2 regions of the Shinella sp. S4-D37 genome follow, and region 2 is predicted to be linked to the other one. Evidence: riboswitches for the same ligand, from Rfam matches in the RefSeq annotation. Region 2 holds a riboswitch; the other holds the start of a gene.
The links. Region 2 has a riboswitch for S-adenosylmethionine ahead of metA (homoserine O-succinyltransferase). Riboswitches for the same ligand answer to the same signal wherever they lie in the genome.
Positions count from the first base shown of each region.

Region 1: it holds a riboswitch for S-adenosylmethionine, as region 2 does, so the genes downstream of both, AB3G45_RS23655 (O-succinylhomoserine sulfhydrylase) here and metA (homoserine O-succinyltransferase) in region 2, are expected to answer to the same signal.

Region 1 covers NZ_JBFNXL010000005.1:3,292,810-3,296,643, reverse strand. Annotated here, with positions in the region: gene apaG (Co2+/Mg2+ efflux protein ApaG) at 1-6, opposite strand, end outside; gene AB3G45_RS23655 (O-succinylhomoserine sulfhydrylase) at 133-1,317, opposite strand; SAM riboswitch at 1,361-1,439, opposite strand; gene AB3G45_RS23650 (2'-deoxycytidine 5'-triphosphate deaminase) at 1,601-2,710, shown strand; gene AB3G45_RS23645 (MJ1477/TM1410 family putative glycoside hydrolase) at 2,760-3,834, opposite strand, start outside.
Region 2 covers NZ_JBFNXL010000005.1:4,070,411-4,074,244, reverse strand. Annotated here, with positions in the region: gene AB3G45_RS27390 (aldose epimerase family protein) at 1-313, opposite strand, end outside; gene AB3G45_RS27385 (N-acetyltransferase family protein) at 412-864, opposite strand; gene metA (homoserine O-succinyltransferase) at 868-1,791, opposite strand; SAM riboswitch at 1,851-1,928, opposite strand; gene AB3G45_RS27375 (hypothetical protein) at 2,030-2,278, opposite strand; gene AB3G45_RS27370 (ABC-F family ATP-binding cassette domain-containing protein) at 2,385-3,834, opposite strand, start outside.

The DNA.
Region 1 (3,834 bases), 780 kb from region 2:
ATACATGGGCAAGCCTTGAACTGATTAGCTTCTGCTATTGTACACGAATGTGGTTTCGTCAAGGATAAGCAAAGAAAGCACCGGCCTGATCGGCCGGTGCTTCCGTATTTGTCCGTCGGTGGGGCGAAAGGGTCAGGACTTGACCCTGGAAAGCGCCCGCGCGAAATCCTCGATGAGGTCCTCGCCGTCCTCGATGCCGGCCGAAAGGCGCACCGTGCCGGCCGAAATCCCGAGCTCTGCGCGCGCCTCGTCCGTCAGGTTCTTGTGCGTCGTCGTCGCCGGATGGGTGATGAGGCTCTTGGCGTCGCCGAGATTGTTGGAGATCTTCACCACTTCCAGCGCGTCCTGCAGCGCGAAGGCCGCATCCTTGCCGCCCTTCAGCTCGAAGCAGACCAGCGTCGAGCCGCCCGTCATCTGCTTGGCGATGATGTCGGCCTGCGGATGGTCCTTGCGGCCCGGATAGATCACGCGGGCGACCTCCTTCCGCTCGGCGAGGAAGTCGCCGATGCGGCTCGCATTCTCCGTCTGCTGCCTGACGCGCAACGGAAGCGTCTCGATGCCCTTCAGCAGCGTCCAGGCGTTGAACGGCGACATGGCCGGCCCCGTGTGGCGGAAATAGTCGTGCAGGTTCTCGTCGATCCACTGCTTGTCCGAAAGCACCACGCCGCCGAGGCAGCGGCCCTGGCCGTCGATATGCTTGGTGGCCGAATAGACGACGACATGGGCGCCAAGCTCCAGCGGCTTCTGGAAGAGCGGGGTCGCAAAGACGTTGTCGACGACGACCTTGGCGCCGATCTGGTTGGCGAGCTTGGCAACGCCCGCGATGTCGATGACCTCCAGCGTCGGGTTGGTCGGGCTTTCGAGGAAGAACACCTTGGTGTTCTTCTGGATCGCCTTCTCCCAGTTGGAAAGGTCGCGGCCGTCGATCAGCGTGCATTCGATGCCGTACTTCGGCGCGAGCGTCTCGACCACCCAGCGGCAGGAGCCGAAGAGCGCGCGGGCGGCGACGATATGGTCGCCGGCCTTCAGCTGGCAGAGGATCGCGGCGGCGACGGCGGCCATGCCGGAAGCGGTGGCGCGTGCATCCTCGGCGCCTTCCAGCATGCACATGCGCTTTTCGAACATGTCGTTGGTCGGGCTGCCGTAGCGGGCGTAGATGAAGCCGTCCGTCTCGCCCTTGAAGCGGGCCTCGGCGGCGGCCGAGGTGTCGTAGACGAAGCCCTGCGTGAGGAAGATTGCTTCTGCGGTTTCGCCGTGCTGGGAGCGGGTCGTTCCGCCGTGGACGAGTTGGGTGGCCGGGCGCCAGGACTTGCTCATGTGATCGTCGCCTTCAAACAAAAAAACCGGCCGCAAAAGCAGGCCGGTTTTGAACCCGGCCTTTTTAGCTACTTGTTTTACGTGGCTGCAAGCCGGCCGGCCAAATCACCACGGGATAATCTGCTAATACTGTGCGACCGCGCTTGCGTCAATTGGCGGCATTTGGTTTTGTGCGGGCTTTCCGGGTATTGTTACGAAATGTGGGCACCGGTTTTCGGAAGAATCGATGCGAAAAGCGGACGGCCGGACCTCCGGCCCGATGCGCTGACGGGACGGTATGGCGATGGGTGGTTCTGCAACACGCAGCACGGGCATTCTGGCGGACAACGCCATTCGTGGCTTGTTCGATGCCGGCAGGCTGAAGAGCGAGGCCGCGCTCGACGACGACCAGGTCCAGCCGGCAAGCCTCGACCTGCGGCTCGGGGCGAAGGCCTTCCGCGTGCGGGCGAGTTTCCTTCCGGGGCCTGCCCATCTCGTCGCCGACAAGCTCGACCGCCTGCAACTGCACGTCATCGACCTCTCGCAGGGCGCGGTGCTGGAGACGGGCTGCGTCTACATCGTGCCGCTGATGGAAAGCCTCGACCTGCCGGCGGAACTGGCGGCGTCGGCCAATCCGAAAAGCTCCACCGGTCGCCTCGATATCTTCACCCGCGTCATCACCGACCGCGCGCAGGAATTCGACAAGATTCCGGCCGGCTATTGCGGCCCCCTCTATCTCGAAATCTCGCCGCGCACCTTCCCGATCGTCGTGCGCCGCGGCTCGCGCCTGTCGCAGATCCGTTTCCGCAGGGGCAATGCCCTGCTCGGCGAAAGCGAACTGCTCGCCCTCCACGGCACGGACACGCTCGTCGCCAGCGAGACGCCGAACGTCTCGGGCGGCGGCATCGCGCTTTCCATCGACCTCAAGGGCACCGGCCCGGACGGGCTCATCGGCTATCGCGGCAAGCACCACACCGCCGTCGTCGATGTCGACCGCAAGAACCAGCACGATATCTTCGATTTCTGGGAGCCGCTGTTCAGCCGGGGCCGCAACGAACTGATCCTCGATCCCGACGAGTTCTACATCCTCGTCTCGCGCGAGGCCGTGCACGTCCCGCCGCTCTATGCCGCCGAGATGACGCCCTTCGATCCGCTCGTCGGCGAGTTCCGCGTACACTATGCCGGCTTCTTCGATCCCGGCTTCGGCCACGCGCCCGCCGGCGGCTCCGGCAGCCGCGCCGTCCTCGAGGTGCGCAGCCACGAAGTGCCCTTCATCCTCGAGCACGCCCAGATCGTCGGCCGCCTCGTCTACGAGCACATGCTCGGCGCGCCCGAGGGCCTCTACGGCTCCGGCCTCGGCTCCAACTACCAGGCACAGGGACTGAAGCTGTCGAAGCATTTCCGCGCCGGCTAGGCCTTTCCGGTAAATCGCTGCGGCCTTTGCCGGAAAGGCTCCGGAGGTTCTAGAGGATGAAGTCGCCCTTGACGAAGACGAGGGCGTCGTCGAAGCGGATGGAGAAATCCGCCTTGCCGTCTCCGTTCAGGTCGCCGAAGACGAGAGTAGCGCCGCCCTTGGCTTCGAAGCGCAACTCGCCCGCCTTCTTGTGGAAGGCCTCGGTGCCGATGAAGGCGAAGGCCTGGTCGCCGCCGGATTTCGTGCTGGCGTCGATGGCCTTCAGGTCGATCCGGTCGCCGTCTTTCCGGGAGAAGTCGAGGATCGTGTCGCGCCCCGAGGCGGCGACGGTCGAATCCTCGATCGATTTGAAGACGAAGCTGTCGGCGCCGGTGCCGCCCTTGAGCCTGTCGGACCCACCGCCGCCCGCCAGCTTGTCCTTGCCCGCGCCGCCGTAGAGCCAGTCGCCGCCGGCCCGTCCGTCGATCCTGTCATTGCCGCCGAGCCCGTGGATCGTGTCGGAAAGCTTCGAACCGCGCAGGGCATCGGCCTTCTGCGAGGGTTTGATATAGGCCGGGTCGCCGTCATGGGTTCCCACCAGCCGGTCGAGATCCCGGTCGGGCGAAGCGAAGGGAATGAAGCCGTCTTCCAGCGCCAGCGCGTTGAAATCGGCGACCCGCTTGTCGCCGTTGACATAGTCGACGACGAAGACCGGCTTGCCCTTGTCGAGGAAGTCCCGCTTGAGGGTCGCGATGGTCTCCTCGTCCGGATCGAGCCGGTTGTTCTCGTCCTTGTCGCCGCGATAGTAGAGGTCTTCCACCGCGATGCCGCCGATGGCGTCGAGATAGGCCTTCCTGCGCACGGTGTCGGAGCCGAGATCGTCGAGGATCCAGGCGCCGTTCTGCGGGATCACGAAGAAATCCGGATTGGTCTCGCGCGCGTGGTCCGTCAGCGCGACGATGAAATCCACCATGCGCTGTGCCGCCTGCTTGACGGTTTTCGGGTCGCCCGCCTCGCGGTCTTTCGCCGAGACCTCCGCGCCCCAGAAATAGTAGCCGTCGACGATATCGAGATAGGCCGCATCGAAGCCGGCCTTGACGATGGCATCGACTTCGCCGGCCTTCTTGTCGTTGAAGATGATCTTC
Region 2 (3,834 bases):
CGCCATGCAGGTGGGTGACGCCGCGCTCGTTGCATTCGAGCTGGAAATCCGCCCCGTCGATCGTGAAGCGCCCGTCCTTGATGCGGTTGGCGCAGCGCCCGGGTGTCGCGCCGAAATAGGGCGAGTGCGCGAGATAGCCGGCAAGGTCCTCGAAGCCGAGCACCAGCGGCGCATCGTGCCCGTCGAGCCTGAGGTCCTGGATGACCGCGCCCCAGGTGAGGACATGTGCCGTCAGTCCGCCGCCGGCAAGGCGGATGCGCTCGACCGTTTCGCCATTCTCCAGCCGCCCGAAGATTTCATTTCCGCTGCGCACGCTTGCCTCTCCTTCACTGCTCGCCCGGTTCCGCGCGGCAACCTGCTGCAATTCCGCTCCATCCGCAACCAAAAAGTCATACTTTTCGACGGTCCTGTTCAGAAGGATTTCTGGTAGACGATGAAGGGCGTCTTGTCGGCGATGCGGTCATAGAGCCGGCGTGCCGTCGCGTTGAACTCCTGCGTCATCCAGTAGACCTCGGGCGAGCCCGCCTCCTTTGCCTTGGCATAGACGCCCTCGATCAGCGCCCGACCGATGCCGGAACCGCGCACGTCGGGATCGGCAAAGAGATCCTGCAGATAGCAGACATTGCCGATCGTCCAGCAGGAGCGATGGAACAGGTAATGCGCAAGGCCCACGGGCTTGCCGTCGAGCGTGGCAAGGAGGCCGCGATACTCGCCCTCCGCCGCCCCGCCCGTCAGCCGGGCGAAGGTGGAGACGTAGGTCTCTTCCGGCAGAACCGTCTCGTAGAAGGCGAGATAGGCTTTCCACAGGCGCCGCCACTCGCCTTCATCATCTTCATGCAACGGGCGAATGACGACACGGCTCATGGGTCAGGCTCCTGTTCCGATCTTTTCCAGGTCATAGGACGTGGTCTGATAGATTTCGTTGATCCAGTTGCCGAAGAGCAGGTGCGCATGGCCACGCCAGCGGTTCTGCGGCGGCAGCGACGGATCGTTGTGCGGGAAATAGTTCTTCGGCAGCTTGATCGGCACGCCGGCCGAGACATCGCGGAAATATTCATCGGCAAGCGAGGTGGAATCGTATTCCACATGGTTGAAGATATAGAGGCGATTGCCGGCCTGCTCGCGCACGAGGCAGACGCCCGTCTCGTCGGAATCGAGCAGGATGTCGAGTTCCGGCACCGCCCGGATATCCTCGATGCGGATTTCCGTCCAGCGCGAGACCGGCACCTCGAAATTGTCGGAGAAGCCGTTGAGATAGACCGAGGACGGCTTGCGGTTGTGATGGCGGTAGACGCCGAAGGCCTTTTCCTCCAGCGTGTGCTTCGGCACGCCGTGGAAATGGTAGATCGCCGCCATGGCGCCCCAGCAGACATTCAGCGTCGAATGGACGTTCGTTTCGGTCCAGTCGAGAATCTGCTTCATCTCGTCCCAGTAGGTGACGTCCTCGTAGTCGAGCGTCTCGACGGGCGCGCCGGTGATGATGAAGCCGTCGAACTTGCGGTGCCGCACCTCCTCCCACGTATCGTAGAAGGCGAGCAGATGCTCTTCCGAGGTGTTCTTCGCCCGGTGGCCGCCGACGCGCACCAGCGACAGCTCGACCTGCAACGGCGAGGCGCCGACGAGGCGGGCCATCTGCACTTCCGTCTTGATCTTGTTCGGCATGAGGTTGAGCAGCCCGATCTGCAAGGGGCGGATATCCTGCCGGATCGCCACCGTCTCGGTCATCACCCGCACCCCCTCCTGAACGAGGGTTTCGAAGGCGGGAAGCGTATCGGGAATCTTGATGGGCATGTCACACTCGATCGAAAAACAAAACCGGCCGCAACAGTGTCGCAACCGGTCCACGGAAGGTTTTTCCTCGCGCGGCCCTTTAGCGACTTGTTTAACGTGGCTGCAAGCCGGCCGGCCAAATCACCACGAGCAATGTAGATAGCGCTCCTTGCGCCCCGAATCAATCCATGGCCGGAAACGGGCAAGGCCCGGATGCGGCGGCATCCGGGCCTTGCTTCTTCGGTAGAAGGCGGGCCGCTCAGTAGTAGTTGTAGTGGCGCTTCTTGTAGTAGACCTTGCCGCCCCAGTCGCCGCCCCAGCGGTGGCCGTAGTAGCCGCCGTAGTGACGCTTGACGCGGTAGTGCTTCTTGTAGCCGTGGTGGCCGTGGCCGTAACTCTTCCAGCCGTAGCTCTTGTGACCGTAGCCGTAGTAGCCGGCCTGCGACGGGGCGGCGAAGGAAACGGCGGCGACGACGGCGACGACGGCCGAAATGATGAACTTGCGCATGGGACTCTCCTGATCTCTTTCGGGTTACAGGATGAGCTCCTCTCATCCAGTGACCAGACTGTCCCACATCGCCGGGCGCGGCGCTGTTTCGGATGGAACAGGGCGCTCAGCCCTCCAGTTCCTCGCGCAGCATCTCCAGTTCCAGCCATTCCTCTTCCATCCTGGCAAGGGAGGCGCGCAGTTTCTCCATCTCCGCCGCCAGCCTGTTGAAGGTGGCGGGATCCCTGGTGAAAAGGGCGGGATCGGCCATCTTCGCCTCGCGGGCGGCGATCTCCTTTTCCACCTTCTCCATTTCCTTCGGCAGGTTCTCGAGGGCGAATTTCTGCTTGTAGGAGAGCTTCGACTTGCCCTTGCTTTCGGCGGCGGGCGGCGCCTCGGCAGCCTTCGCCTTTTCCGCCTTCTCCGCCTTGCGCTTCTCCTCGATCGCACCGCGGCGCTGCGCCATCATGTCGGAATAGCCGCCGGCATATTCGATCCAGCGCCCGTCGGGGCTTTCCGGGTCGGCCGGCGCGATGGTCGAGGTGACGGTGCGGTCGAGGAAGTCGCGGTCGTGGCTGACGAGCAGCACCGTGCCGGCAAAGCCTGCGACGATCTCCTGCAACAGGTCGAGCGTCTCGATGTCGAGATCGTTGGTCGGCTCGTCGAGGATGAGCAGGTTGGTCGGCCGCGACAGGATGCGCGCCAGCATCAGCCGGGCGCGCTCACCGCCGGAAAGGTTGCGGATCGGCGTGCGGGCCTGCTCGGGCTGGAACAGGAACTCCTTCATGTAGCCGGTGACGTGCCGCTGCTCGCCGTTGACGAGCAGCGTCTCGCCGCGTCCGTCGGTCAGGTAGTGGGCGAGCGTGTCGTCGAGGTTGAGGTCCTCGCGGCGCTGGTCGAGCGTGGCGATCTCCAGGTTCGTGCCGAGCTTGACGGTGCCGCTGTCGGGCTCCAACTGCCCGGTCAGCATCTTGAGCAGCGTCGTCTTGCCGGCGCCGTTCGGGCCGACGAGACCGATGCAGTCGCCGCGGTGGACGCGGATCGAGAACGGCGCGACGATGCTGCGCTCGCCATAGGCCTTGGTGATCTTCTCCGCCTCGATGACCAGCTTGCCCGATTCCTGCGCATCCGAGGCGCTGGCCTGCACGCTGCCCTGCGGCCCCTTGTGGCCGCGATAGCGGGCGCGCAGGTCGTGCAGCGCACCGAGACGGCGCATGTTGCGCTTGCGGCGGGCGGTGACGCCGTAGCGCAACCAGTGCTCCTCGCGCTCGATCGCCTTGCCGAGCTTGTGCTGCTCCAGCTCCTCGGCCTCCAGCACCTCGTCGCGCCAGGCTTCGAAATGGCCGAAGCCGCGGTTGAGCCGGCGGGACTGGCCGCGGTCGAGCCAGACGGTGGCGTTGGACACCTTTTCGAGGAAACGGCGGTCGTGCGAGATGACGACAAGGGCGGAGCGGGTCGATTGCAACTCGCCTTCGAGCCATTCGATGGTCGGAAGGTCGAGATGGTTGGTCGGCTCGTCGAGGAGGAGAATATCCGGCTCCGGCGCCATCACCCGGGCGAGCGCCGCCCGGCGCGCC